One region of the Agrobacterium sp. CG160-95 genome, then DNA from elsewhere that is predicted to be linked to it. Evidence: predicted binding sites of a transcription regulator. Region 1 holds the regulator's gene; the other holds the start of a gene.

Region 1 (15,502 bases):
GACGACAAGCTCGCTGGCATCGTGCAGACCCAGCCGCTCGGCCCGTTCAATCAGGCAATCGTTACTGCCGATATCGCGCGCATCAAGGAAGCCTATTCCGCGATCGGCCGCAGCGACGTCGAAATCACCACCCAGACCGTTTCCGTTGGTCAGGGCCGTGTGAACATCGCTTTCGTCATTAACGAAGGCGAGCGCACGAAGATCGGCCGCATCGATTTTGTCGGCAATAATTCCTATAGCGACGGTCGTCTGGCCGCTGTCATCAATACCAAGAAGTCCAACATGCTGTCGTTCCTGACACGCAAGGACGTCTATAACGAGGACAAGCTGCGCGCCGACGAAGAGGCGCTGCGCCAGTTCTACTACAACCGTGGTTATGCCGACTTCCGGGTCGTGTCGTCCGACGCGGTGCTTGATGAGTCCAAGAACGAATACACCATCTCCATCACGGTCGACGAAGGCAAGAAGTACGACTTCGGCAACGTCGCAGTCGAATCGACTGTTCCGGGTATTGACGGCTCCGAGCTTCAGGGTCTCGTGGAAACCCGCCAAGGCGCTAGCTACAGCGCCAAGGAAGTCCAGCAGAGCATGGAAGCGATTTCCAAGCGCGTTGCCGGTGAGGGGTATCCTTTCGCCCGTGTAACGCCGCGCGGCGACCGCGATATGTCCGGTAACACCATCGGTGTGACCTACATCGTCGATCAGGGCGAGCGCGCCTATGTCGAGCGTATCGAAATCCGTGGCAACACGCGTACGCGTGACTACGTCATTCGCCGCGAGTTCGATATTTCCGAAGGCGATGCTTTCAACCAGACGGTCATCACGGCTGCCAAGCGCCGTCTTGAAGCGCTCGGTTATTTCTCGAAGGTCAATGTCTCGACTGCCGGCGGCAGCGCGCCTGATCGCGTCGTCATCGTTGTCGACGTGGAAGATCAGTCGACAGGTTCGTTCGGTATCGGTGCGGGTTACTCGCAGAACGACGGTGTGCTGCTTGAAGCATCGATCGAAGAGAAGAACTTCCTCGGTCGTGGCCAGTACATTCGTCTCGCCGCCGGTGCGGGTGAAGACGATGCACGCAGCTACACGCTGTCCTTCACCGAGCCGTATTTCCTTGGTTACCGTCTGGCCGCAGGTTTCGACCTGTTCAAGAGCCAGAGCCGTAGCGAAGACTATTACGATTACGACGAGCAGGGCTTCGCACTGCGCGTGACGGCGCCGATCACCGAGAACCTCTCGACGACGTTCAAGTACACCTACAAGCAGCTCAACTACGACGGTGAGGGCGATTGGGAAACCGGCAGCAATCTTGCCGAGCCCTATAAGGCTCTGATCCGTGGCGGTGACTGGACACAGTCCATCATCTCCAACACGCTGAACTACAATACGCTCGACGACCGCAACATGCCGCGCGAAGGCTGGCAGGCTGCCTTGACGAACGAATTTGCAGGCCTCGGCGGCGATTCCGAATATTACAAGATCTACGCCAAGGCGCGCTTCTACTACACGCTTTCGGACGAGTACGACGTTATCGGCTCGCTCACCGGTCAGGCGGGTCACGTCGTTCCGACGGGCGACAATCTGCTGGTGTTCGATCAGTTCAAGTTCGGTGGTCGTCAGGTTCGCGGCTTCAAGAATGATGGTATTGGCCCGCGTATCGGTTCCGACTCCATCGGCGGCACGACCTACTTCGCGGCTTCTGCTGAAGTCACGGCTCCGATGCCAGGTGTTCCGGAAGATTTCGGCCTCCGTCTCGCCGGTTTCGTCGATGCCGGTACGCTGTACGGCAACAAGGTTGCCAACAGCGCAGGCGTGAAGGATGACAACTCCATCCGCGCATCCGCCGGTATCGGCGTGATGTGGGCATCGCCCTTCGGCCCGATCCGCGTCGACTATGCGGTTCCGATCGCCAAGGAAGACTACGACGAGGAACAGCGTTTCCGGTTTGGCATGTCCAACACTTTCTGATATCGGCAGTCCAGAACTGCAACTTTGAACGTTCTGGAGTGTCCGGCTAATGGAATACAACGCGTTTTTTCCGCCCCACGAGGGACTGCGATTGAAAGACATCGCAGACCGTTTTGGGGCGGAACTGTCTGATGAGGCGGCGGGAGAACGGATCATCAGGTCCGTTGCGCCGGTCTACCGGGCAAAACCCGACCAGCTCTGCTATATTCTTTCTCGCAAAAACCGCGATGAGTTGCCGACCTGTGAGGCTGGCGCTGTCATTTGTGACGCCGCACTTGCGGATATGCTGCCGTCTCACATCCCGGCGCTGATATCGAAAAACCCGCACACGCTTTTTGCGCAGGTAGGTGCCTTGTTGCATCCCGCCGCGATGCGTCCCGGTACGATTGTGGTGATGGAAGCTGAAGTTTCCCATACCGCGCATGTCGATCCGTCTGCAAAGCTGGAAGCTGGCGTGATTGTCGAGCCGCTCGCCGTGATTGGCGCTGGTGCCCATATCGGCGCCGGTACGCGGATCGGGCCTGGTGTCATCATCGGCGCGGATGTTCAGGTGGGGCGTGATTGCACGATTGCCGGCGGCGCGAGCATTCTTGCCGCTCTCATCGGCAACAATGTGATTATTCACAACGGAGCGCGCATCGGTCAGGACGGGTTCGGTTATGCGCCCGGTCCGCGCGGCATGCTGAAGATCGTTCAGATCGGCCGGGTTATCATTCAGGATAATGTTGAGATCGGCGCTAATACGACGATCGACCGTGGCACGATGGACGATACGGTCATCGGCGAAGGTACCAAGATCGACAATCAGGTTCAGATCGGCCACAACGTCCGCATCGGCCGCCATTGCGGCATCGTCAGCAAGGTCGGCATTGCGGGCAGCACCCGCATCGGCGATGGTGTGATGATCGGCGGCGCGGCGGGTATCAACGGCCATATCACTATTGGTGACGGTGTGCAGATTGCGGCGATGAGCGGTGTTGTCGCCGACGTTCCGGCCGGCGCCCGTTATGGTGGGACGCCAGCGCGTCCGATGAAGTATTTCCTGCGCGACATGGCCGATATTCTGGCGCGCGCTGAAGGGCGTGATAAAAAAACAGGAGAAAAAAACGATGGCTGAAGAAACCAAGACGACGCTCGGCGCGGCTGACATTCTGGAAGTCATGAAGCTTTTGCCGCATCGTTACCCGTTCTTGCTCATCGACAAGATCATCGAGATCGATGGTAATAATTCGGCGATTGGCATCAAGAACGTGACGGTCAACGAACCGCATTTCACCGGTCATTTCCCGGATCGCCCGATCATGCCGGGCGTTTTGATCGTTGAGGCCATGGCCCAGACGGCAGGTGCGATCTGCGCCCGCAGCCAGGGTGAGGGCGGTTATCTCGTCTATTTCATGACAATCGACAACGCGCGCTTCCGCAGACCCGTCGTTCCCGGCGATCGTCTGGAAATTCACGTGGTCAAGCAGCGCCAGCGGGGCAATGTCTTCAAATTTCATTGCGAGGCCAAGGTCGAAGGCGCGCTGGTGGCGGAAGCTGACGTCGGTGCGATGATGATCCCCGAGGACCAGCAATGAGCACTATCGCGGCTTCGGCAAAAATTCACCCGACCGCCGTTGTCGAAGACGGCGCGGTTATCGGTGAAAATGTCGTCATCGGTGCCCTGAGCTATGTCGGCGCGAAAGTTACTCTGCAAGACGAGGTCACGCTGCACAATCATGCCGTCGTCTCCGGTCTCACCGTCATTGGCCGTGGTTCGGTCATCCATCCAATGGCCGTTATTGGCGGTACACCGCAGGCAATTCGCCACGATGGCTCGGAAACGACGCTCGAGATCGGTGCGCGCTGCATCATGCGCGAAGGCGTAACAATGAATGCGGGCAGCTCCGACGGCAGCGGCAAGACGATTGTCGGCGATGACAACCTGTTCCTCGCCAATTCGCACGTGGCGCATGATTGTCGCCTCGGCAGCCATATCATCCTGTCGAACAATGTGATGCTGGCTGGACATGTCACCATTGAGGACCGCGCTATCCTGGGCGGCGGCTGTGCCGTGCACCAGTTCACCCGAATCGGTCGTCAGGCCTTTATCGGCGGGTTGTCGGCGGTCAATTATGACGTCATTCCCTATGGCATGCTGAACGGTAATCCCGGCATTCTCGGCGGGCTGAATGTCGTTGGCATGACGCGTTCCGGTATAGACCGCGCGGATATTCACAAGGTCAGGCGCGTCTTCAAGCAGATATTCGAAGGCGAAGGCGCCATCCGCAGCAATGCGGCTGCGATTGACCGCGCAGAATATCTCGATTGCCCCCAGGTCATCGAAATCCTCGATTTCATCGGTGCGGACAGCGACCGCGCGCTTTCCTCGCCAAACCGGGGCAAGTGAGTCGTGACAGGCGGCGGGCGTCTCGCCATCGTGGCCGGCAGCGGCCAGCTGCCGCTGCATGTCGCGGCGGCTGCGCGCGAGATGGGGGAGAACCCCTTCATTGTACAGCTGCGCGATGATTCCCAGTTTGACTGGAGCGGTTTCGACAATGCGGTGATTAGCGTCGGCGATGTCGCCGGGCTTGGTCGCCTGCTGCGCGAAAACCAGGTGGACCGCGTCGTGCTTTCCGGCGCCGTGGCGCGGCGCCCTGAATGGCGGGAAATCCGCCCCACGATCGGCATATTGCTGAAACTGCCATCCATCGTCCGCACCCTGCTGTCGAGCGGCGATGACGCCGTTTTGCAGATGGTCATCAAGGTCATCGGCACGCTTGGGGCAAAAGTCATTGGCGCCCACGAGATCGCACCCGGTCTGCTTGCTACGACCGGCCCTTTCGGTGCGCATAAACCTGCTGAAGACGATCTGCGCGACATACGCAAGGCCGCGCAGGCCGCACTGGCACTCGGCACGCTTGATGTCGGGCAGGGTGCAGTCGCCGTTGGCGGCCGTATCGTTGCACTGGAGGGCGTCGAGGGCACAGACGCGATGCTGGCGCGTGTCGCGGCATTACGCGCTGAGGGCCGCATCTCGACCCGTCGCAAGGGTGTTCTGGTGAAGCTCTGCAAGCCGCAACAGGATATCCGCGCTGACCTGCCGACTATCGGCGTGGAAACGGTGGAGAACGCGCATAAGGCCGGGCTGGCGGGGATCGCCGTTGAAGCCGGGCGCGCGCTGGTACTTGATCGCGATGAGATGTTGAAGGCGGCAGATCAGGCCGGCATATTCGTCTGCGGTATCGATACGTCACTCGGTGAAGACATGATGGGCGGAGACATGGTGGGATGGCGGCAACGTTGAAGGTGGCGGTTATAGCTGGCGAGGTATCGGGCGATCTTCTGGGTGCCGATCTCATCCGGTCCCTGAAAGGCCATTACTCGGGTTCTGTCGAGTTAATGGGCGTCGGCGGTGAGGCTCTGGAGGCGCAGGGGCTGGTTTCGCTGTTCGATTATTCCGAACTCTCCATCATGGGCTTCACGCAGGTTCTGAAGAAGCTGCCGAAGCTGATTTCGCGGATCAACCAGACCGCGCAGGCAATCATTGTCGCCAAGCCGGATATTCTGCTGATCATCGACAGCCCGGATTTCACCCATCGTGTTGCGAAAAAAGTCCGCAAACAATTGCCGCATCTGCCGGTCGTCAATTATGTCTGCCCCAGCGTATGGGCATGGAAGGAATATCGTGCCACTGCGATGTTGTCCTATGTCGATCACGTTCTGGCCCTGCTTCCATTCGAGCCGGAGGCGATGCGGCGTCTCGGCGGCCCGCCGACAACCTTTGTCGGCCATCGCCTCAGCGTCGATCAAGACGTGCTCTCCGTGCGGCAGAGGCGGGCTGAGCGGCCCCTGCCTGCCAACGGCGAACCGAAAACCATTCTGCTCCTGCCGGGGTCACGTTCCACCGAAACGACCCGGTTGATGGAGCCGTTTCAGGAAGCGGCAAAAGCATATGTCGAGCGCAACGGCCCGACGAAGTTTCTGCTGCCGACAGTGCCGCGCCAGGAAAACCGCATCCGCGAACTGGCGGCAACATGGCCTCAGGATATCAGGCCTGAAATCGGCATCGATCCCGCCTTCAAGTGGAATGCATTTGCGCGCGCCGATGCGGCGATTGCCGCGTCCGGCACCGTTATTCTCGAGCTCGCGCTCGTCGGCGTACCAACCATATCGGTCTACAAGACCGACTGGATTTTCACGATGCTGAGCAAGCGGGTGAAAACCTGGACAGGTGCGCTTCCGAACCTGATTGCCGACTATGTCGTGGTGCCGGAATATTTCAACGAGGTGGTACGGGCAGGGTCGATGTTGCGCTGGGCCGAACGGCTCTCATCCGACACCACCGAACGGCGGGCGATGCTGGAAGGCTATGCTCTTGTGCAGGAGCGTTTGCACACCGAAGTGCCTCCTGGCGAAACCGGCGCCCTTATCCTTCTCGATGTGCTGAACAGCCGCAAGCAGCAAGGCTGAACCGGCAGCGATCCTGTCTGCTTCCTGGGGTTGGCAGGGCAGGTTTCGCTATTCTTATCGATGATCATATCCAACAAAAAAGCCGGCGGATAAAACCCGCCGGCTTTTTTGTTGGTTGGTTTCCCGGCTTAACGCTTGGAAACCGGAACGTAGTCACGCTTGCCGGCGCCCGTGTAGAGCTGGCGCGGACGGCCGATGCGCTGCTGCGGATCCTCGATCATTTCGTTCCACTGCGCGATCCAGCCGACGGTGCGGGCCAGTGCGAACAGCACGGTAAACATGGTCGTGGGGAAGCCAAGCGCCTTCAGCGTGATACCCGAATAGAAGTCGACGTTCGGGTATAGCTTCTTCTCGACGAAATAAGGATCGGAAAGAGCGATCTTTTCGAGTTCGAGCGCGACCTGCATGATCGGATCGTCGGAGTTGCCGGTGGCTTCCAGCACTTCGTACATCGTCTTCTGCATGATCTTGGCGCGCGGGTCGTAGTTCTTGTACACGCGGTGGCCAAAGCCCATCAGGCGGAACGGATCGTTCTTGTCCTTGGCGCGGGCAATATATTCCGGAATGCGGTCAACCGTGCCGATTTCGTTGAGCATGTTGAGCGCCGCTTCGTTGGCGCCGCCATGTGCCGGACCCCAGAGGCAGGCGATGCCCGCTGCAATACAGGCGAACGGGTTTGCACCCGACGAACCGGCAAGACGCACCGTGGAGGTGGAAGCGTTCTGTTCGTGATCCGCATGCAGGATGAAGATGCGGTCCATGGCGCGAGCCAGAACCGGATCGACCTTGTACTCTTCGCAAGGCACGGCAAAGCACATGTGCAGGAAGTTAGAAGCGTAATCGAGGTCGTTCTTCGGGTAAACGAAGGGCTGGCCGATATGGTACTTGTAGGCCATGGCGGCGATCGTCGGCATTTTCGCGATCATCCGCAGCGAAGCGACCATGCGCTGGTGCGGATCCGTAATGTCGGTCGAGTCGTGATAGAAGGCCGAGAGAGCGCCGACCGTGCCGCACATGACAGCCATAGGATGTGCGTCGCGACGGTAGCCGGTGAAGAAGCGGCTCATCTGCTCGTGCACCATGGTGTGGCGCGTGACGCGGGTGTCGAAGTCCTTCTTCTGCGCAGCTGTCGGCAATTCGCCGTAAAGCAGCAGATAGCAGGTTTCCAGGAAGTCGCCCTGTTCGGCAAGCTGCTCGATGGGGAAGCCGCGGTGCAGAAGAACACCTTCGTCACCATCGATATAGGTGATCTTGGATTCGCAGGAGGCTGTTGAGGTGAAGCCGGGGTCGTAGGTGAAGGAGCCCGTGTGCTTGTACAGCGTGGCGATATCGACGACGCTTGGTCCAATCGTGCCTTCCCTGACTGGGAGTTCGACCTGTTTTTCGCCAAGTGTCACTGTAGCGCTTTTTTCCGTCATACTGATCCTCCGAAAACATGCGGGTGGGGGCGTTGAGATACGCCCCGCGGTTAAGCGTCTACCGATTAGCTATATGATCCTTGCGCGGATGCCAAGCTATCCAAAGGTCAAATTGTGCATTGCGGCAAACGCAATCGCGTTGCTTCAGGCTTTCCCGGCAGCAGCAATTCAATCTCGGTCAACGCATCGTTAAAGTAAAGGATTGCAATCCCCAGCGCTGGTCTGCAAACCTGTTTTTGGTGCGGCAAGGGGCGGTGGGGATTGCTCGGTCAAGGGGAAAAACAGCATTTCGAATATGCTAAAACGATGCAGGGAGACTTGCCCGGCACGCGGGAAATTCTGTTTCCTCTCCGCCGAAGCAGTGATGCGGCAACATATGACACTCCCGCCATTATTCCGGAGATTAACCGCAACACTACCGTGGTCGAAAAAATCGCCACGTACCTGGCCGAGGAGCGCGCATTCGGCCACGATTTTCTTTTCATTCCAGTTTCCATCGGCTGCGGCGCGGTACTCTGGTTTTCTCTAGATGCCACGCCTTCCCCGGTCATTTTGATTGCCACATTTCTATTTGTCGCCGTTCTGGCGCTCTTTGTGAGATATAAAGCTGGCATTGTGGCGGCGGTTTGCGGCCCTTTCGCTTTTCTATTGCTCGGCATGCTCCTGGCCGATTTCGAAACCCGACGGGCAGGGACCGTGGTGCTGGATACCCCCGTCACCACCACCATCACCGGCACTGTGGCGCGCCGGGAGGTCGATGCACGCGGCTACTGGCGATATGTCGTCGATCTGACCGCAACAGCGGACCCGACATTGTCGCGTCCGCCGCAGAGGATATCGGTGCTTTCGCGTGGCGGAGGCGAGCCGATCGCACTCGGCGCCAACCTTCGCGGCAAGGTCCGCCTCTCGCCGCCGTCCGGCCCGGCCTTGCCGGGACTGAACGACTTCGCCTTCACGTCCTATTTCAGAGGCATAGGCGCGACCGCTTTCTTTTATAAATCACCGGATGCGCTTGTATCACCCGTTGGTGACGCAAGGCCTGACAAGGGTTGGCTGGAATGGGCCGATATGCGGCTTTACGGCCTTCGCAGCGCAATTGCCGAACGCATCCGCACCACCATCGGCGGTGATGCCGGAGCCTTCGCCGCCTCCATCATCACCGATGAGAGACAGGCTATATCGGCGGAGACGATGGAGGCGTTGCGGCTCTCCGGCCTTGCCCATATCGTTGCCATATCCGGGCTCAACATGGCACTGGCCTCCGGCATATTCTTTGTTGGCCTGAGACTGGCTTTCAGCCTGTTTCCCGCCTTTGCGCAGCGCTGGCCGGTCAAGAAGATCGCGGCTTTCGCGGCACTGCTGATGACGCTTGCCTATTATCTGATTTCCGGTTTTGCCGTTTCCGCCGAGCGTGCCTGGCTGATGATGTCTGTGATGCTGATCGCGGTCCTTTTCGATCAGCCATCACTCAGCCTCAGAAACGTTGCCATTTCCGCCCTGATCATTCTGGCTTTCTCGCCCTCGGAAATCATGGGTCCGAGTTTTCAGATGTCATTTGCGGCCACCATAGCGCTTGTGTCCGCCTATGCCTTCTGGAGCCGTTGGCGCACGGATCGCGAAAGGCTGTTCATCGGGCGCAAGCCCGCATGGCTGAAGGTGGCGGAAATGATGGGCGCGGTCATTGGCGGCGTTATCACGACGTCGCTGATCGGGGGCCTTTCTACGGCGATCTATTCGGCCGAACATTTTCACCGTGTCACCACCTATGGACTGTTCGCCAATCTGGCTGCAATGCCGCTCATGTCGCTGATCGTCATGCCATTCGCTCTTATCGCCATGCTGCTGATGCCCTTCGGGCTCGACGCGCCGTTCCTGAAGATCATGGGTTATGGCATGGCACTCGTCATCGAGGTTGCAAACGAGGTGGCCTCCTGGGGCGGCAGCGCAGCGACGGGGCGTCCGCATGGCTGGTTTATCGGTTTGGCTTCGGTGGGTTTCCTGCTGCTGACATTGCTGCGCAGCCGGCTTGCACTTCTTGGCATCCCGTTTCTGCTCTTGGCCTTCGGCGTGTCGGCAGTTACGGCCTATCGTGATCTGCCGGATCTATTGATTCACGAGGACGGCGAATTGGTGGCACTCGTGGAGGATGGCAAGGTCTCAACCACAAAAGCCCGTCCGCAGGGCTTCGTTTACGGCCAGTGGCAAAGGGCGCTGCTGCTGCCGGAAAAAACCGTGCCGCCGGGTTTTATAAATGGCGAGAGCACGGCAAATACTGCTGGTTCTGCCTCGAGATCGAAACTGTCGCCGGAAGACATGGCTGTGGTGGTGCGCGAGATGACGGCGGCGCTCAAAGACGCCAAAGCTGGCGTCTTCACCTGCAGGAAAGACATATGGTGCGTAGCGAGCGCCGCGAGCGGAGAGTGGATTGTCGTTCTGGAAGATGGCCGCTTCGCCGGAAAAGCCTGCGATATTGCCGATATCGTCGTTGTTTCCCGCAGAACCTCTTTTTCTCAGTGCCGCTCGGGTGCACTCCTGCTCAGCCGTGACATCTTGCGGCGTCTCGGTTCCGTGGAAATAGATTTTGCTGACAAGAGGGAGGAGGGTGTGGCGAGCGGGCTGCGCGCCGCAATCGCCGGAACGGACAGGCCCTGGAGCCAGCACCGTTATTACGACTGGAAAAGCGGACGTTTCGACCGTGATCTGCCGCAGCCCATCATCCGGCTGCTGGCGGCGTCGCAATGACTGCCGCCAGCATGGATCATCGGGCCTTGGCGCGCAAATCTTCAGTCAATTCGCCGATCTCGCCAACTTCCTCTTCATGACCAGCGTCGCGCCAGCTCTCCTTCAAACCGGCCTCGTACCATTCTTGCATGGCAGGCAGGGCGAGCAGCCGGTCGCAATAGGCTTTCGCTGCTGGCGAAAGATCCGCGCTGCCATAGGTCTGGAAACGGAATGCAACCGGGCAGAAGAAAGCATCGACCGCCGTGAACTTTTGACCGGCAAGATATGGCCCGCCGAATTTTGTAAGACCCTCGCTCCACAACGCATCAATCCGCTTTATATCGGCCTTAAGTCCGGCATCGCCGCCCCTGGGTTTGACCCGAATGCCCACCGACATGGGATAGAGATTGCGCAGCGAGGAAAAGCCGGCATGCATCTCACTTGCGGCCGAACGCGACCATGCCCTCGCATGCTTGTCGCTTGCCCAGACGCTCTGGTGTCTTTCAGCAAGATATTCGACGATCGAAAGCGTTTCCCAAACCGTCATACCCTCGTCGACCAGGCAGGGCACCTTGCCCGTCGGCGAAAAGGAGGAGAAGGAGACGCCTTCGCCGAACGGAATGAGCTTTTCATCAAAGGCGATACCGAGCGTGCGCATCAATACCCACGGCCGCAGCGACCATGAAGAATAGTTCTTGTTGGCTATATAAAGATCGTACATGGCGTATCTCCCGGATATGACGCGTATTTCTACACCTGCCAAGCGTTCACGGAATATCGAAAATTATCCATGGCTCCCATAAACGCCGTTGATGAATGGTGATGTGGGGTCACTGAGAGCGCGCCTTGCGATAAGTCACCCTTTGGTGACCACTAAAACTGACTGCGCAACACGACAGAACAACGTCGCTAAAAAACAGCGGATGGGATCGCTTCGACAATTATAGCGAACAGCCCATTCGCCACCACGCCTGTAGCGAAACCGAAGCATCTTTATGGAGTAGGAACTCAGTTTAGAAAGGGCAACGCGCATAGGCTGAATGGCGCATATCCTCGTGCACCCGCAAAAGCACGCCACGTTTGGAAACAGCCAAACCCGATTATAGGCGCCATCTTCACGATGACGCCTATTGTAAAGTGAATACGTTCGGTTCGATAAGATCAATGGTAGCGGCGGATCAGCCCCACCAGCTTGCCCTGAATTTTCACCCGGTCGGGCCCGAAGATACGGGTCTCATAGGCTGGGTTTGCCGCCTCGAGCGCAATGGAGGCTCCCTTGCGGCGGAAGCGCTTCAGCGTGGCTTCCTCGTCATCCACCAGAGCCACAACGATGTCCCCGGGATTGGCGGTGTTGCCGTTGCGGATGATGACTGTGTCGCCGTCGAAAATGCCGGCCTCGATCATCGAATCACCCTTGACCTCAAGAGCGTAATGTTCGCCCGTGCCAAGCATGTCTACTGGCACGGCCACATCATGGGTGTTGTTCTGGATGGCGGAAATCGGCACGCCCGCAGCGATGCGGCCCATGACCGGCACGGTGACAGCCCCGCCCAGATCATTGGCCGGCGTCTTGGGGGCAGGGGCCGGTTCCGGCGTCTTGGGCTTGCCAAGGCTGCCTTCGATAACGCTCGGCGAAAAGCCGCGCTGCGGCCTTGCACCCGGCGTATAAGCCTCGGGCAGCTTGATGACTTCCAGCGCCCGGGCTCTATTCGGTAGCCGACGAATGAACCCGCGCTCTTCGAGAGCGGTTATCAGGCGGTGGATGCCGGATTTCGAAGCAAGATCGAGTGCGTCCTTCATTTCATCGAAGGAGGGCGGCACGCCGGACTCTTTCATTCGTTCATGAATGAAGAGAAGCAATTCCTGCTGTTTGCGCGTGAGCATGAGGAAAACACCCTTTAGAATCGTAGTGGAAGTCGCGAAACAAATACAGAACGAACACTATATGTTCCATATGTGTTCTGCAATCCCCTAAAATTTCGTGAAGGTGCCATCTGTTGCTGTGATGATTTGCCTCATAGCACGCAATTGTGCTTTTGTGCGGTCGAAACCGTCCCGGCATGCTCCGGGCGGAAGGCCGGCAGGATACATTTTCATGACGAAACCCTATAGCGTTGACCATCTCGTTTTGCCCGTGGAAGTCATAGGCGTCGCCGTGAAGCGCCTCGTCAGTCTTGGCTTTACGGTTGCGCCGGAGGCTCTGCATCCTTTCGGCACCCAAAATGCCTGCGTATTTTTCGCCGATGGCACCTATCTGGAGCCGCTCGCAATTGCTGATCCGGCTAAATATAATGCGTCAATAGAGAGGGGTGATGTGTTCACCGGCAGGGATGTGGCCTTCCGGCAACGGGACGGGCAGGAGGGTTTTTCGGCTCTTGTCGCCAGGACTGAAGACGCCTTGGTTGACCATGAGCGGTTTCGGGCAGCCGGCCTTTCGGCGGGCGATGTTTTCGAGTTTTCGCGGCCTGTTCGGATGTCGGATGGCTCGCAAGGCGAGGCGGCGTTCCGGCTGGCTTTTGCGGCAAGCGGAGCGGCCGCGGATTTCTTTTTGTTCAGTTGTCAACGGCTTCAAGCCCTTCCGGGCGATCGCACCATGCTGGAGCGCCACGCCAATGGTGTCACCGGCCTGAGTGAAATCGTCCTGTTTTCCGGCGGCAATATGAAGGTGGCGGGCCTGATCGAGACAGTGTTTGCCTGTGAAGGCAAATGGTCTCCGGGCGGTGATATGGTTTTCGCGACCGGCAATGCCAGCATCAGATTGACCGGAAAACCGCCTTTCGGCGGGCAGACCCTGAATGCTCAGGATGGCAACGAAGGCGGATTGCGCGGCGCGGGCATCGTCTTTTCGTCACACGATCTTGCCGTGACAGAGGCGGTGCTTGCTGCTAATGGCGTGTCCTGCGCAAAAGCGGACGGCCGTCTGGTGGTGCCCGCGGCACCCGGTCAGGGCGTTGCCTTCGCCTTCGAGGAAAAATGATGAGCGTTACGAACAATCTTAAAGTCACTGCCGGCGACGGCGCCAGCAAGGTTTCCTTCTCGAATACCGAGCGGTTTTCGCTGATTGCCGGTCCGTGCCAGATGGAAAGCCGCGAACATGCCTTCATGATCGCTGGCGTGCTGAAGGAGCTTTGCGACAAGCTGGGAATAGGGCTTGTCTACAAGTCTTCTTTCGACAAGGCGAACCGCACTTCGCTTTCCGGAAAACGCGGCATCGGCCTGGATAACGCGATGCAGGTTTTTGCCGATCTCAAAAAGGAATTCGGTTTTCCTGTTCTGACCGACATCCACACGGAAGAGCAATGCGCCATCGTTTCCGAGGTAGTGGACGTGCTGCAGATCCCGGCGTTCCTAAGCCGCCAGACCGATCTTCTCGTTGCTGCCGCCAAGACCGGCCGCGTCATCAACGTCAAGAAAGGCCAGTTTCTGGCGCCCTGGGACATGAAGAACGTGCTTGCCAAGCTCAATGAGAGCGGCAATCCGAATGTGATGTTGTGCGAGCGCGGCGCGTCCTTCGGTTACAACACGCTGGTTTCCGACATGCGCTCTTTGCCGATCATGGCAGCGCTCGGCGCACCTGTCGTGTTCGATGCCACCCATTCGGTGCAGCAACCGGGCGGGCAGGGCGGCTCCACAGGTGGCCAGCGCGAATTCGTCGAGACGTTGGCGCGTGCGGCCGTTGCGGTTGGCGTGGCTGGTCTCTTCATCGAGACCCATGAGGATCCGGACAATGCGCCGTCAGACGGCCCGAACATGGTCCACCTGAAGGACATGCCGAAACTGCTCGAAAAGCTTCTGGCTTTCGACGCGATTACGAAAGCCTGATCGGCTGACCGTGACGGCGGGCACTTTTGTGCCAATCGATTTTAATGGCGGGCGGGCCGTTTCCGCTGCCCACCGTCATTGTAATTTCTTCGCCATCGTCTAAGACAGGCGACGGAAAATATCTGTTCCATTCCCAAGGGAGAGACCATGACTGCCATTACCGATATCATCGCGCGCGAAATTCTCGACAGCCGCGGCAATCCGACCGTTGAAGTCGACGTTTATCTCGAAGACGGCTCCATGGGCCGTGCCGCCGTTCCCTCCGGCGCCTCCACCGGCGCGCATGAGGCGGTTGAGCTGCGCGATGGCGGCAAGCGTTATCTCGGCAAGGGCGTGGAAAAGGCGGTCGAAGCCGTCAATACAGAAATCTTCGACGCGATTGGCGGTTTCGACGCTGAAAACCAGATCCAGATCGACCAGATGATGATCGCGCTCGACGGCACGCCGAACAAGTCGCGCATCGGCGCCAACGCCATCCTCGGCGTGTCGCTCGCCGTTGCGAAGGCTGCCGCTGAAGCCTCCGGCCTGCCGCTTTACCGTTATGTCGGCGGCCCGAACGCGCATCTGCTGCCGGTTCCGATGATGAACATCATCAACGGCGGCGCGCATGCCGATAACCCCATCGACTTCCAGGAATTCATGATCCTGCCGGTCGGCGCAGAAAATATTCGCGAAGCCGTGCGCATGGGCTCCGAAGTCTTCCATACGCTGAAAAAAGAACTGTCCGCACAGGGCCACAACACCAATGTAGGCGATGAGGGCGGTTTTGCACCGGGTCTCGAAAGCGCGCCGGCAGCACTCGATTTCATCATGAAGTCGATCGAAAAGGCTGGCTACCGTCCGGGCGACGACATGTTCATCGGTCTCGACTGTGCGGCGACCGAATTCTTCAAGAACGGCAATTACGTTTATGAAGGCGAAGGCAAGACCCGTTCGCCGATCGAGCAGGCCGAATACCTGGCCGAACTCGTGGCGAAATATCCGATCATCTCCGTCGAAGACGGCATGGCTGAAGACGACTGGGATGGCTGGAAGGCGCTGACCGATCTCATTGGCAACAAGTGCCAGCTGGTGGGCGACGATCTTTTCGTCACCAACTCCGCCCGCCTTCGCGACGGTATCAA
Region 2 (15,502 bases), on a different contig from region 1:
CTGTACGGCACCTTCGATATCCTTGCCTGCCACCATCATAAGATCCGCCATTTCGTCGATAATGACGACGATATAGGGCAGGGGCTTCAGGTCGAATTCTTCCGTCTCGTACATTGCCTCGCCGGTCTGGCGGTCGAAGCCGGTCTGCACCGTGCGGGTGAGGATTTCGCCCTTGTCGATCGCCTGCTGCACACGGCTGTTGAAGCCATCGATGTTGCGCACACCGATCTTCGACATCTTCTTGTAGCGCTCCTCCATCTCGCGCACCGTCCACTTCAGCGCCACGACAGCTTTTTTCGGATCGGTAACGACGGGGGAGAGCAGATGCGGAATACCGTCGTAGATCGATAGTTCGAGCATTTTCGGGTCGATCATGATCAGGCGGCATTGCTCCGGCGACATGCGGTAAAGCAGCGACAGGATCATGGTGTTGATGGCGACCGACTTGCCCGAACCCGTGGTACCGGCAACGAGAAGATGCGGCATCTTGGCAAGATCGGCGATGACGGGTTCGCCGCCGATGGTCTTGCCGAGCGCCATGGCGAGCTTGGCCTTGCTGTTTTCAAAGTCGCGGCTGCCGACCAGTTCACGCAGGAACACGGTTTCCCGCGTCTGGTTTGGAAGCTCGATGCCAATGGCGTTGCGGCCAGGCACGACGGCAACGCGCGCGGCGATCGCGCTCATGGAGCGGGCGATGTCATCGGCAAGGCCAATGACGCGCGAGGATTTGATGCCGGGTGCTGGTTCCAGTTCGTAGAGCGTGACGACCGGGCCGGGGCGGACGTGAATGATTTCACCCTTGACGCCGAAATCCTCGAGAACCCCTTCCAGAAGGCGGGCATTCTGCTCCAGCACTTCCTCGTTCAGCGTATGGTCGCGAACGACGTTCTTGGGTTCCGCCAGAAGATGCACGGTGGGCAGCTGGAAACCGTCTGCGGCAATAAAGGAGGCCTGCGCTTCCCTTGCCACGCGCTCGCTGGGCTTCGGGCGTGCGGAAGGGGCGGTTATTCTGGGTTGGCCGCGCCCAGGTGCCTGTCTTGCCACGAACTTCGGGTCGTTCTCGTCCAGGCTCTGGTCGTCCGAGAGAATGCCGTTGGGCAATCGCCGACCGTCTGCGTCCAACGACGGTTCGTCGTCCCCGTCCGCATCATGATCGGGCGCGATGGAGGGAGGCGACATCTGGCGACGGGATGCGGCGCGTTCTTCGAAAGACGGTTCCGCGCGCTGGTCGAGGCGGTTGATCGCCGTCTTGAGGCGGGAGGGTTCGTTCAACGTGCCGAATTCATATTCGTTGAAATCGTAAGGGTGTTCGAATTCGCCGTGCAGGGATTTCGACTTCAGGCCGAACAGGCGGCGAAGTCGGGCCTGCGAGATGTACCAGTAATGTGCGATTGCGCCGAAGGCGAGAATATTGGCGAAGAAACCTTCGCCCTCGTCATCGTCTTCTTCGTCGACCTGACGGGTGGCACGGGCCTTGTTTGCGACCGGCGCGCGTTCTTCCTGTTCCAGGTCATCTTCCGGGCGTCCCACGAGACCGGCGGCAAACAGCATCATCAAGGCGGCGGGAGCAGCGAATATAGCGCCCAGCACCGTCGCAATCGTGCCGGTGGGGTAAGCGCCGATGAAGAGAGCTGGGAAGCGCAGGATCATATCGCCGATGACGCCACCGATGCCGTTCGGCAGCGGCCATGTCACGGGCGCGGGAAAACAGCCGAGCGAGGCGGCGCAGACGATGGCGCCGGCGATCCAGGCGACGAGGCGGGCGGGTATCCGGTTGAACTTGCGACCGGCGATCAGGGCGATCGCCCAGGCAATCACCGGCAAAAGCGCGATGATTGCGGAAAGGCCGAGGAACTGCATCACGATATCGGCGAAGATTGCGCCGCCGTAACCGAGAAGATTGGTGGGTTGGTTGCCTGTTGCATAGGACAGGCTCGGGTCCGCCACGTTCCATGTGGCAAGTGCGGTAATCCCCAGCGCAATCGTAGCAAGCAAGGCAAAACCGGCAAGAGCCATGACCTGCCGCACGAAAAACGCCGTCAGCACGAAACGCGTGTGACGACCGTCGAATGTCGGAGAATTCATTCTGCCCATGTCCCTGAACCCGTAGTTTTTGTGGTTTCGGCAAGATCCGGCAGTTGACCAGATCCCGGATTGACAGGGAAAACTAACAGCTTGCTGGTTAATGTCGTGTTAACCATGCGGTTTTTTAAAAGCCGCTTCCGGATTTGCGGCAAAGAAAAGGCCCGCCGAAGCGGGCCTTCTTTTGGGAGAGGGGATGGAGAACCCCTTTTCCCGGATATCAGGAGTGGTAGGCGGCTTCGCCGTGGGTCGCAAGGTCGAGACCTTCGCGTTCCGCTTCGACCGGAACCCGCAGACCAACGATCACGTCGACGATCTTGTAGAGGATTGCCGAGACGACTGCGCACCATACGATGGTGATGGCGACGGCAACGAACTGCGTCCAGAGCTGCGAGGAGATGGAGAAGTCCGCCTTGCCCGTGCCGCCAAGCAGCGGAGACGTGAAGATGCCGGTGCCGAGGGCGCCGATGATGCCGCCGATGCCGTGGACACCGAAGACGTCAGCTGTGTCGTCGTAGCCGAACTTGTTCTTCACAACCGAGACGAAGAAGTAGCAGATCGGCGAGACGATGAGGCCGAGAACGATAGCGCCCATGGGTCCGACGGAACCGGCCGCAGGCGTTACGGCGACGAGGCCGGCGATCATGCCCGAAGCTGCGCCCAGCATGGAAGCCTTGCCGCGGGTGAAGCTTTCAACCAGCGACCAGGAAACGATGGCTGCTGCAGTGGCGAGGAAGGTGTTCATGGTTGCAAGAACCGCACCGCCAGATGCTTCGAGGTTGGAGCCGGCGTTGAAGCCGAACCAGCCGAACCACAGCATGGCTGCGCCAACCAGCGTCAGCGTCATGGAGTGCGGGGCCATCATGTCCTTGCCGAAGCCAGTACGCTTGCCAACCATGATCGCGCCGATCAGACCGGCGATACCGGCATTGATGTGGACGACCGTGCCGCCGGCGAAGTCGAGAGCGCCCATGCCGAAGATAAGGCCATTCGCGTCCCAGACCATGTGAGCGATCGGGAAGTAGACGAAGGTGGCCCACAGGATGGTGAACAGGATGACTGCCGAGAACTTCACGCGTTCCGCAAATGCACCGATGATCAGCGCGGGCGTGATGGCCGCAAAGGTCATCTGGAAGGCGATGAAGGTGTATTCGTAGATCACGACGCCCTGGGAGAAGGTTGCCGAGGTGCTGTCAAGCGAAACGCCGGACAGGAACAGCTTGCCGAAACCGCCGAAATACGGGCCGGTGCCGCCGCCGAAGGCGAAGGAGTAACCGTAGATTACCCATACGAGCATCATGACCGCGCCGATGACCGTGCACTGCATGAGAACGGAGAGCATGTTCTTTGTGCGCACGAGGCCGCCATAAAACAGGGCGAGACCCGGAATGATCATGAAAAGCACGAGGATCGTCGCGACATACATGAATGCGGTATCGGCTTTTTCCGGAACGGGGGCCGCCGCTGCTACTGCCGGCGCGGCATCCTGCGCAAAGGCGATTGCCGGGGCCATCAGGGCTGCCACACCGGCACCCAGTTTGCCGAGCGTTGAAAACTTGTTGAGTTGCATAGCTAGAAAACTCCCTGTCAGCCGTGCTTCAAAGCGCTTCTGTGTTGGTTTCGCCGGTACGGATGCGCACGGCCTGTTCGATAGAGTAGACGAAGATCTTGCCGTCACCGATCTGCCCGGTTTTTGCAGCCGACGCGATTGCCTCGACAGCCTTGTCGACGACGTCTGATGCAACCGCGATCTCGATCTTCAGTTTGGGAAGAAAGCTCACCGCATATTCCGTGCCGCGATAAATCTCGGTATGTCCCTTCTGGCGTCCGTAACCCTTTACCTCGGTCACGGTCAGGCCTTGGATGCCGACGCCGGTGAGCGCTTCGCGCACTTCATCCAGCTTGAACGGCTTGATAATGGCCATCACAATTTTCATCTGGTTTCCCATCCTTTGTTTGTCCTCGGCACGGAGCCGACTCTCCTCGCGCTGGCAGATCAATAACAGCGACTACGGACATACATTCAAGGGGCGTGCCAGTTTTGATGCGGCCTATAAGTTATTGAAATATAAAAATTATATGACAGGCGTCTGAAAAACGGGCATCGGGTGGCGCAATTTTCGTCTATTAAATGTGCGATTTTTTAAAAAAGCGCATTATTTAAGCATTTGCCCTTTTGCGGATCAAACCTTCCTGTGCGACGGAGGCGATCAGTTCACCGTGTCTGGTGAAAATATTGCCACGGGTCAGACCGCGTGCTCCCGAGGCGCTGGGGCTGTCCTGCGTGTAGAGCAGCCAGTCGTCCAGCCGGCAGGGACGGTGGAACCACATGGCGTGATCGAGGCTCGCCACCTGAATGGCCGGATCGAAGATCGTCGTTCCGTGGGCATAGAGCGACGTGTCGAGCAATGTCATATCCGAGAGATAAGCGAGAATGGCTGACTGGAAACGTGGATCGTCCGGCACATCGCCGACAGCGCGAACCCAGATATCCTGCTGCGGTTCCAGCTTTTCTTTCGAAATATAATGTGTCAGCGAAACCGGCCGGATTTCTATCGGGCGCTTGTTGCTCCAGTATTTTCGGATCGAAGCGGGTGCGTTGGCGAGGAAGGCCGCCTGCATCTCATCTTCACTCATCAGCCTTTCGGGCGGCGTCACATCCGGCATTTTTATCTGATGATCGAATCCGTCCTCGACGATCTGGAATGACGCCGACATGGAAAAGATCGCCTTGCCATGCTGGATGGCGACCACGCGCCGGGTGCAGAAGCTCGCACCGTCGCGAATGCGCTCCACCTGGTAGAGGATGGGCACCAGCGGGTCGCCGGGGCGCATGAAATAGGAATGCAGTGAATGAACGAAACGATCATCATCCACGGTTCGTTGAGCTGCGATCAATGCCTGCGCGATGACCTGACCGCCGAAAACGCGCTGCCAGCCGATTTGCGGGCTTTCACCCCGAAACAGGTTTTCTTCCAGCTTCTCGAGATCGAGTGTGGAGATCAGATTGGCCATCGGATTTGACGTTTGCGAGGGATGCGACATTTTTTCGGCCTGCTCCGGCTGTAGGAAGACGTCACATGGTCTATAGTGCGCCGATGATGCGTGCACAAGATTTGAGGAGAAGCGCGATGCTGGACGTGGTGGTGGCAGGCGGCGGTTATGTCGGCCTTTCCGTTGCTGTCGCAATTAAGCAGGCAGCCGGACATCTTAATGTGCAGGTGGTTGAAGCCGCTCCCGAGGATGTCTGGAAGAAGGACGTCCGCGCCTCCGCCATTATCGCGGCGGCCACGCGCATGCTCGACGTTTTCGGCATATGGAACGAGATCGAGCCGGAGGCTCAGCCGATCCACAAGATGATCGTCACCGATTCGAAGACCGCCGATCCGGTTCGCCCGGTGTTTTTGACATTCGACGGCGCGGTGGAGGAGGGCAGGCCCTTCGCTCATATGGTCCCGAATGTCGCGATGGTGGGTGCGCTGCGAGGCCTGTGTGAGCGCCTCGGCGTCGAAATCCGCCATGGTCTCAGTGTTTCCGGCTTTTCCGCCGGCCCGCAATCGACGGCTATTTCACTTTCCGACGGCTCGTCGCTTGAGGCGCGACTGCTCATAGCCTGCGATGGGGTCCGCTCGGCTTTGCGGGATATGGCAGGAATAAAAACCGTGCACTGGAATTACGATCAGTCTGGGATCGTCACCACCGTTGAACACGAGCGGCCGCATGAGGGCTGCGCGGAGGAACATTTTCTGCCGTCGGGGCCTTTCGCCGTGCTTCCCTTGAAAGGGAACCGCTCCTCGCTTGTCTGGACCGAACGTACGGCCGATGCCGACAGGCTGGTTGCTGCCGACGATCTGGTGTTCGAGGAGGAACTTGAACGCCGGTTCGGCCACAAGCTCGGCCCGGTCCGTCCCGTCGGTCCCCGTCGCGCCTTTCCGCTGGGCTTGACGCTGGCGCGTTCCTTCGTCGCGCCACGTTTTGCACTTGCCGGAGATGCGGCGCATGGAATTCACCCGATTTCCGGTCAGGGCCTCAATCTCGGCTTCAAGGATGTTGCGGCACTGGCCGAAACCGTGGTCGAGGCCGACCGTCTCGGCCTTGATATCGGCTCTCTCAACGTTCTCGACCGTTACCAGTCCTGGCGGCGTTTCGACACGTTGCGGATGGGTGTGACGACGGATGTGCTGAACCGGCTTTTCTCCAATGATGTCGGTCCCATTCGCGTCATGCGTGATTTCGGTCTGGGTGTGGTCGATCGTTTGCCGGGTCTGAAATCCTATTTCATCGGTCAGGCTGCCGGTACGACAGATGCGGGCGCGCCGCGCCTGCTTGCCGGCGAGGCGCTCTGATACTGCCGTTCCTGCCTGTGCCGGAGCGGCTTTTAAGCGATTGCCGCTTGACAGTCGATTCCGGTATTTTCCGCCGGAAGCCGGTGCCGCAAAGCTGAATCCGGACAAGGACTTACCCGGATTCACAATCTGGTATAGGGCAGGCATCTGCCAACCAGATGTTGCGGAGAACAAAAGCTGAATCCATTGGAGTCAGCGATTCGTATTCGATTCGTTCGCAGACTGTTCCGTATCCGAATCGATTCCGGTTTCGCCGGATTCTTTTTAATATTTCAACTATCTGAATCAAAAAGGAAAATTCCGGCGGGGAAGGACCTGTTACCACTTTGCGGACAAGGCCTATTGCCTTTGTCGGCGGGCGTTGCCATGTGTGTTGCGTGTGCGGCCCGTATCAGTGAATGGCGGGCGGTACAGCAAGCAGATGAAGTCGATTCACGGATAGTACGTTGAATTTTCGCCCCATGATCCTGAGCGGCCGCGGTGTCACGGCCGTTCTCGGCCCCACCAATACCGGCAAGACCCATTACGCCATCGAGCGCATGGTGGCACATGGCAACGGTGTCATCGGCCTTCCGCTGCGCCTTCTGGCGCGCGAGGTCTATACCCGTCTTGTCGAAAAGGTGGGCGCGCCGAATGTGGCGCTGATAACCGGCGAAGAAAAGATCGCCCCTCCTAAAGCCAAATATTCCGTCTGCACGGTGGAAGCCATGCCGCGCGAGACAACGGCCGCATTCGTCGCCATCGATGAAGTGCAGCTGGCGGGTGATCTGGAGCGCGGGCATATCTTTACCGACCGCGTGCTGCATCTGCGCGGGCGGGAGGAAACGCTGCTTCTGGGTGCGGGCACGATGCGCCCGATCCTCGAAAAGCTGCTGCCGGGAATTACCGTGGTCGAACGTCCGCGCCTGTCACAGCTTTTTTATGCGGGCCAGAAGAAGATAACCCGCCTGCCGCAACGCACGGCAATCGTCGCCTTTTCGGCGGAAGAGGTCTATGCCATTGCCGAGCTGGTGCGCCGCCAGCGTGGTGGCGCAGCCGTTGTGATGGGCGCGCTTTCGCCGCGTACGCGCAACGCCCAGGTGGGGCTCTACCAGTCCGGCGACGTCGAATATCTCGTGGCGACTGATGCCATCGGCATGGGTCTCAACCTCGATGTCGATCATGTCGCCTTTGCGCAGGACCGCAAGTTCGACGGCTATCAGTTCCGCAATCTCAATCCGGGCGAGATCGGCCAGATCGCCGGCCGCGCCGGCCGCCATCTTCGCGATGGCACCTTTGGCGTGACGGGGCGCGTCGATCCATTTGACGACGAGTTGGTGGAGCGTATCGAAACCCATCAGTTCGACTCGGTGAAGGTGCTGCAATGGCGGACGAAAAATTTCGATTTTTCCTCCATCACCAATCTGCGTCTGAGCCTAGAAGCCGCCCCGGCGATCCAGGGACTGTCACGGGCCTTGCCGGCGATCGACCAGCAGGCGCTCGAATATCTGTCGCGCTACCCTGAAATCATCGACGTGGCGACGACGGAGGCGCGGGTGGAAAAACTCTGGGAGGCCTGCGCGCTTCCGGATTATCGCCGCATTGCGCCCGCTCAACATGCTGATCTGATCTCAACGCTCTATTTCGATCTGGTAAAACGTGGCACGGTGAACGAAGATTTCATGGGCGAACAGGTGCGCCGCGCCGATCGTACCGATGGAGAGATCGATACCTTGTCTGCAAGGATTGCGCAGATCAGAACATGGACTTATGTATCGAACCGCCCAGGATGGCTTGCCGATCCGACACACTGGCAAGAAAAGACGCGGGAAATCGAAGATCGATTGTCCGATGCTCTACATGAAAGGTTGACGAAACGCTTTGTTGATCGCAGGACATCTGTGCTCATGAGGCGCCTGAGAGAGAATGCGATGCTTGAAGCTGAAATCAGTGTAAATGGTGATGTCTTCGTAGAAGGACATCACGTCGGCCAGTTGGCCGGGTTCCGGTTCACGCCGGTGCCGGGAATGGAAGGGCCGGATCAGAAGGCCGTGCAGGCTGCTGCGCAGAAGGCGCTCGCGCTCGAATACGAGGCGCGTGCCGCGCGTCTGCACGCCAGCGGAAACGGTGATCTCGCTTTGAGCTCCGATGGTCTGGTTCGCTGGTTGGGCGAACCGGTGGCCCGCCTTTCGGCAGGCGACAATATCATGAAGCCGCGCGTGATCCTCTTTGCCGACGAGCAGTTGAGCGGCAATGCCCGCGATCATGCGCTGGCGCGCGTCGAACGTTTCGTCAATCATCAGATTGCGACCGTGCTGAAGCCGCTGGACGATATTTCGCGCGCCGAAGACCTTCAGGGTCTGGCGAAGGGGCTGGCGTTCCAGCTGGTCGAAAATCTCGGTGTCCTGTTCCGCCGTGACGTCACCGAAGACGTGAAGTCGCTGGATCAGGATGCGCGTGCCTCCATGCGCCGCTACGGCGTGCGTTTCGGCGCCTATCACGTCTTCCTGCCCGCGCTTCTCAAGCCAGCTCCGGCGGAGCTTGTCACGCTGCTCTGGGCGCTGAAGAACGATGGTCTCGGCAAGCCGGGTTACGGCGATCTCATTCCGGTGCTGGCCGCCGGTCGCACCTCTGTCGTGACGGACCCGACCTTCGAGCGGATGTTCTACAAGCTCGCCGGTTTCCGTTTCCTCGGAAAGCGCGCCGTGCGTATCGACATTCTCGAGCGTCTGGCCGATCTCATCCGTCCGCTGTTGCAGTGGAAGCCCGGTCAGCAGCCGCGTCCGGAAGGCGCTTATGACGGCCGCCGTTTCACGACGACGACCGCAATGCTTTCCATTCTCGGCGCAACGCTCGACGACATGGAAGAAATCCTCAAGGGTCTCGGTTATCGTGCCGATCAGGTAACGGCGGAAGAGGCGCAGGCCTTCCTCGCCAACCAGACTGGTGCTGCCGCTCCGGCCGCTTCTGAAGCGGTGACGGAAGACGAGAGCGCAGAGACCGAACACGAGGAACCGGCTTCGGAAGAGCAGGTTTCCGAGACGACGACTGTCGAAGCTGCTGAAGAAGCGCCGGTTGCGGAAGCTGTGGGCCAAGAGGCTGCTGTTAGCGAGGCTGCGCCGACGGAAAGCGCCGAGGCTGCCGAGCCGAAGCCTGTTCTTCTGTGGCGTCCGGGTGGTCGCAACGAAAACCAGCGTGGTGAAAACCGTCGTCCTGGCAATCGCGGTCAAGGCCGTGGCGAGGGTCGCGATCAGGCGCCACGCGAACAGGGTGAACGTCGTGGCGAAGGCCGTCGCGATAATCGTGACGGAGCAAATCGCGAGGCTGCCAATCGTGGCGGTGACGGCGAGCGCAAGCGTGATGGCGGACGTCCCGACCGTGGCAACAACCGCAATAATGATCGTCAGGACCGCGGGGAGCGCAAAGACAGGCCGGACCGCAACGACCGTGGCGGGAAACCGCAGGGTCAGCAGCGTTTCGAAGCCAAGCCGCCGCGCAAGGAAAAGCCGATCGATCCGGATTCGCCCTTCGCCAAGCTTGCTGCTCTCAAGGAGCAGCTGAAGAAGTAAGCTATGGGGAGCAACGAACAGCCACTCGAAAGCACGCGTCAGCGTCTGGACAAGTGGCTGTTCTTTGCCCGCATGGCCAAATCCCGTTCACTTGCCCAGAGTTACATTCAGTCGGGCAAGGTCAAGGTCAACGGTGTCTCCATTCGCCAGCCCAGCCATCTGGTAAAGGCCGGTGACAGGCTCGATATCGGTTTCGAGCGCATGGACAAGGTGCTTGTCGTCAAATCCGGGGGCGAGCGGCGCGGACCCTATGAAGAGGCCAGACTTCTCTACGACGATCTGACGCCGCCGCGCGAGCCTTCCGACAGGCTGAGCCCGCTGGAGCAGGCGATACGTCAGCCGGGAAGCGGTCGCCCCACCAAAAAAGAGCGCAGGGCGCTCGACAGGTTCCTGTCGGACAGCGACGGAAACAAAGAATAGAATAAACCTTCAAGTCTTAGCGGTTTTTCAGAATTGTTTATCCTTGCTATCTGAAGGCAAAGGCATTACCTCACTTGCAAAATTGCCCTGTCTGAATTCCGGGCGACGGCTTGTGTTCCGAAGCCCACAGACCCGGCCTGCATATTCTGGAGTTCATCATGACATATGTCGTGACCGACAATTGCATCCGCTGCAAATACACCGATTGCGTTGAAGTCTGCCCTGTCGACTGCTTTTACGAGGGTGAAAATTTCCTCGCTATCAATCCTGACGAATGCATCGATTGTGGTGTGTGCGAACCGGAATGTCCTGCCGAAGCGATCAAGCCCGACACTGAGCCGGGTCTCGACAAGTGGCTGAAGCTGAATACGGAATATGCGGCGATCTGGCCGAATATCACCATCAAGCGCGACCCCTTGCCGGAAGCCAAGGAAATGGATGGCGTGACAGGCAAGCTCGAGCTTTATTTCTCTGCCGAGCCGGGTAAGGGCGACTGAGTTCTCAACGACTGGTGTCCTTGGTATCATGATTTTAAAAGCCCTCGCAGCGTCAGCGTGAGGGCTTTTTGCCGACCTTCAGCGAGTTATCCGCCGCGGCCTGATTGCAATGTGGTCGATAGCAGGGTCAAAAGCGCCACGCTGTCTTCCAGGCTTTGGCGCTGGCGGCTTTGCAATATGGCCGCTTGCAGGCGGTTCATCTCACGGGCGATCGCCGCTGGCTGCCAGGTTCGCAACGCCCTTTCGATAACCGGTTTCCTGCGAAAATGGATGTGGCGTCCAAGCGTTTGCATGACCTGCCCGGCCTGCTGCTTTTTCTCATCCATTTCGGCGCGCATCTGATCCAGCAACTGAAATTGCTTGAGGCATCCCTGAAGCACGAGAAAGATCGGCGTCTTCGACGAGACGATCTTCTGGGTGGCGTGGAAAAAGGCGTTTCTGTCGCCCTTCAGGATGGCATCGACGGCGTCGTCAGCCGAAACCGTGCTGGCATCGCCGATGATTGCCAGCACATCATCTTCCTCGATCACCTCTGCGCCGCGGCAATAGAGCGCAAGCTTGCGGATCTCGTTGCGCGAGGCAATCCGATCGCCGCCCAACTGCTCGATCAGCCTCTGCCGTGCGGCCGGGGCAATGCGCAGATTGTCGGCAGACAGTTCCTGATCGATCAACGCATTCAACGAACGGGCGTCATCCGCATAACACGGGATTGCTGCGATAGAGCGAGCGGGTTCTGCGATCTTGCGCAGGCCCGTGCCTTTTTTAATGTCGCCGGCCTCGATGATGAGGAAGCTGGCTTCGGGCGGCGTCTCAGCCAGAATCTGGAGAGCGTCCACCAGCGCCTTTTCAGCCGAGGCACTTTTGATCCAGACGAGTTTTTCGCCACCGAAAAGGCCGATGGCGTTCACCTCGTCGAGAAGGCGGCCGGGATCGCCCTGCAGGTCGGATGCGCTCAGCTTCAACGATGCAAAGGCGTCATCCGGGTCAATGCCGGTCTTTTTGGCGATGAGGTTGGCCCGCTCCGACACGAGGCCGCGATCCGGGCCGTAGAGCACGAAAACGCGAAAGCGCTCCGCCGGATTTTCGGCGAAGCGCTCAAATTCATGCGATTTTATCTCTGCCACGGCCGCCGCTCTCAGCGGCCAAGGGTGGCAGCGATATCGGTACGGATGATTTCAGCCAGTTCCCGGGCCGCACGGTTTTCTGCGTCGCGGATCGCCCTGATCTTGGCGAATTCCTGCTGTGGCAGATCCACCTGCGCCGTTACGCTACGCCGCGCGGAGCGCAGGATCTGGCCGTCGGAAATACGCGTCAGGACGTAATTACCGTTCATCACAACACGGCCTGGGTAAGGGCCGTTATAATTGCTGTTGGTACGGGTCGTCAGATCGTAGTTCTCGACTTCCGTGGACGTGGCGCTCGAGCTTACGGATAACTTGACGTTGTACTGAGCCGTAGCCGGTTCACCCGCACCGCCGGACACCAGGAAGATCAGCTGATTGCGCACTTCCTGCGTTATGCGGTCGCCGGCATTCGAGATGCTGACAGCCGCCAGTCTCTCCTTGGTTCCGGAAGCCTCGCCGTAAAGCGGGCGGACCTGGCAGCCTGCCAGAAGACCGGCCATCATCACGACGGAAACTGCTGCCGCAACGCGGCTCCATCTCGAAAAAACGTCAGACAACAATGTTCACAATCCTCTGCGGAACCACGATGACTTTTTTGGGCTCGCCACCGGCAAGAATGGATTTGACGGCATCCAGCGCAAGGGCGGCCGCTCGGACCGCATCTTGATCCGCATCGCGCGCGATTGTCAATTCGCCGCGCTTCTTGCCGTTGACCTGAACGGGCATGACCACATCGTTTTCCTCGACCAGCGAGGGTACAAAAGTTGGCCACGGCGTCTGGGCGACGAGACCCTCGTTGCCCAGCGCCGACCAGCATTCTTCGGCCAGATGCGGCGTCATGGGGGCAATGATGCGAATGAGGATTTCGACGGCATCACGCGCCGCCGCCTTGACGTCATCAGGCTTGCCACCAGCCGCGACATCCGCCAGCGGAGCTGCGAGCGCGTTGACCAGTTCGTAGATGCGGGCGATCGCCTTGTTGAAGGCAAGCTTGTCCAGATCCTCCTGAACGGCCTTCAGCGTCTTGTGGGCTGCCTTGGATACTGCCAGGCCCTCGCCCTCGCTCGCGGGCTTCGGCGTGACGCTCTTCAGCTCGGTCGCGACTTCGCCGATGATGCGCCAGACGCGCTGTACGAAGCGGTTTGAGCCTTCCACACCGGCTTCGGACCAGATGACGTCGCGGTCGGGCGGAGAATCCGACAGGACGAAGAAGCGAGCGGTATCCGCACCGTAGGATGCGATGATGTCATCCGGGTCGACCACGTTCTTCTTCGACTTCGACATCTTCTCGATCGAGCCGATCTTCACTTCCGCACCGGAGGACAAGAGGAATGCCCGGCGGGCACCGTCAGTCTCTTCGATGCGCAGGTCGGCGGGCGCTACCCATTCGCGGGTCAGGCCTTCACCGTGGCTGTAGGTCTCGTGCACAACCATGCCCTGCGTGAACAGGCCCTTGAAGGGCTCCTTGACGCCGACATGGCCGGTCTCGCGCATGGCGCGGGTGAAGAAGCGCGAATAGAGCAAGTGCAGAATAGCATGCTCGATGCCGCCGATATACTGGTCCACCGGCAGCCAGTGGTTTGCGGCCTTCGGATCCGTCGGCTCATCTTCCCAAGGCGCGGTGAAGCGCGTGTAGTACCAGCTGGAATCGACGAATGTGTCCATCGTGTCGGTTTCACGGCGTGCGTCATGGCCGCATTGCGGGCAGGCAACGTGACGCCATGTGGGGTGGCGATCCAGTGGGTTGCCGGGCACGTCGAAGGTCACGTCGTCGGGCAGCTTGACCGGCAGGTCCTTCTTCGGAACCGGAACTACGCCGCAGACTTCGCAATGGATGACGGGTATCGGGCAACCCCAGTAACGCTGGCGGGAAATGCCCCAGTCGCGCAGGCGGAAATTGACCTTGCGCTCGGCCTGCGGCGTGTTGCCCAGCGTCTGGGCAGAGAGCTTCTGCACGACCGCCTCAAAGGCGTCAGTCGTGTTCATGCCGTTCAGGAAGCCGGAGTTGATCATCACGCCATCATCGGTGAAGGCGACGTCTTCAATGGTGAAGCTGGCAGCGTCGGGGCCTTCCGGCGCCACGACGGCCACCACCGGCAAATCGTATTTACGGGCGAAATCCAGATCGCGCTGGTCACCCGAAGGGCAGCCGAATATCGCGCCGGTGCCGTAGTCCATCAGCACGAAGTTGGCGACATAGACCGGCAGTTCCCACGTCGGGTCCAGCGGATGTATGACCTTGACGCCGGTATCGATACCCTTCTTTTCCGCTGTTTCCAGCGCTGCGAGAGACGTGCCATGGCGGCGGCACTCGTCGCAGAACTCGGCAATATCAGGGTTCTTCTCCGACAGCTCTCTTGCCAGCGGATGGTCGGCGGCGATTGCCAGGAAGGATGCGCCGAACAGGGTGTCGGGACGCGTGGTATAAACGGTTATGTCGGCAAAGCCTTCCGGCACTGTGCCAGCAACGGTCTGCCAGCGCAGCGACAGGCCTTCGGAGCGGCCGATCCAGTTCTTCTGCATCAGGCGCACTTTTTCCGGCCACTGATCCAGCGTGTCCAGCTCGTCCAGCAGATCCTGGCTGAAATCGGTGATTCGGAAGAACCACTGCGTCAATTCGCGCTGTTCGACCAGCGCGCCGGAGCGCCAGCCGCGGCCGTCGATGACCTGCTCATTGGCCAGAACGGTATGGTCGACCGGATCCCAGTTGACCTTGGACTGCTTGCGGTAGACCAGACCCTTTTCCATGAAATCGACGAACAGCGCCTGCTGGCGGTGGTAATATTCCACATCGCAGGTCGCAAATTCGCGGGTCCAGTCCAGCGACAGGCCCATGGATTTCAGCTGGCCACGCATGGTGGCGATGTTCTGATAGGTCCAGTCCTTGGGGTGAACCTTGTTCTGCATAGCCGCGTTTTCGGCAGGCATGCCGAAGGCGTCCCAGCCCATGGGGTGCAGAACGTTGAAGCCGCGCGCGCGCTTGTAGCGCGCAACGACATCGCCCATCGCGTAGTTGCGGACGTGGCCCATGTGAATGCGTCCCGACGGGTAGGGAAACATCTCTAGAACGTAATACTTCTCGCGCGGATCGCTGTTGTCGGTCACGAAAACCTTGTCTTCGTTCCATTTCTGCTGCCAGCGCGGCTCGGCGTCGCGAGGATTGTAACGTTCGATGGCCATTGTTTAGAATTCCGGGTATCGAGGGGAAAAATTTGCGCTGACCTTCACCATGAAACGACCGGGGCGTCAAGTTTGGCGGGGCCTCCGGGCGTTCAATCTTGGCCAGCGTGCCTCAAATGGTGCTAAACCCGCTTGGCATCAAGGCAATCGGCGTCTAGTTAGCGTTCAGAATGTTTCAAATAGAGGTCCTGTGATGGAAATCGAAGCACGTCTTGAGGATGTCAGGCAACGCATAGCGGAGACAGCGGAAAAGTCCGGCCGCAAGGCGACGGATGTTTCTCTCGTCGCCGTCTCGAAGACGTTCG

Evidence for each region. The regulator LexA, encoded in region 1, represses DNA repair genes until DNA is damaged. The targets are predictions, from matches to a motif close to TGTTCNNNNTGTGTTCNG.
Region 2: the regulator LexA is predicted to act here: its motif matches at 6,641-6,658, upstream of ACQZ63_RS20715 (helicase-related protein).

What each region holds. Positions count from the first base shown of each region.
Region 1 covers NZ_JBNWDU010000001.1:56,624-72,125, reverse strand. Annotated here, with positions in the region: gene bamA (outer membrane protein assembly factor BamA) at 1-1,965, shown strand, start outside; gene lpxD (UDP-3-O-(3-hydroxymyristoyl)glucosamine N-acyltransferase) at 2,015-3,082, shown strand; gene fabZ (3-hydroxyacyl-ACP dehydratase FabZ) at 3,075-3,542, shown strand; gene lpxA (acyl-ACP--UDP-N-acetylglucosamine O-acyltransferase) at 3,539-4,354, shown strand; gene ACQZ63_RS00355 (LpxI family protein) at 4,358-5,251, shown strand; gene lpxB (lipid-A-disaccharide synthase) at 5,236-6,417, shown strand; gene gltA (citrate synthase) at 6,546-7,835, opposite strand; gene ACQZ63_RS00340 (ComEC/Rec2 family competence protein) at 8,142-10,577, shown strand; gene ACQZ63_RS00335 (glutathione S-transferase family protein) at 10,594-11,277, opposite strand; gene lexA (transcriptional repressor LexA) at 11,718-12,440, opposite strand; gene ACQZ63_RS00325 (VOC family protein) at 12,652-13,533, shown strand; gene kdsA (3-deoxy-8-phosphooctulonate synthase) at 13,533-14,378, shown strand; gene eno (phosphopyruvate hydratase) at 14,526-15,502, shown strand, end outside.
Region 2 covers NZ_JBNWDU010000006.1:227,114-242,615, reverse strand. Annotated here, with positions in the region: gene ACQZ63_RS20740 (DNA translocase FtsK) at 1-2,085, opposite strand, end outside; gene ACQZ63_RS20735 (ammonium transporter) at 2,303-3,652, opposite strand; gene ACQZ63_RS20730 (P-II family nitrogen regulator) at 3,681-4,031, opposite strand; gene tesB (acyl-CoA thioesterase II) at 4,243-5,127, opposite strand; gene ACQZ63_RS20720 (ubiquinone biosynthesis hydroxylase) at 5,076-6,428, shown strand; gene ACQZ63_RS20715 (helicase-related protein) at 6,890-9,976, shown strand; gene ACQZ63_RS20710 (RNA-binding S4 domain-containing protein) at 9,980-10,396, shown strand; gene fdxA (ferredoxin FdxA) at 10,555-10,893, shown strand; gene holA (DNA polymerase III subunit delta) at 10,980-12,017, opposite strand; gene lptE (LPS assembly lipoprotein LptE) at 12,029-12,520, opposite strand; gene leuS (leucine--tRNA ligase) at 12,567-15,197, opposite strand; gene ACQZ63_RS20685 (YggS family pyridoxal phosphate-dependent enzyme) at 15,391-15,502, shown strand, end outside.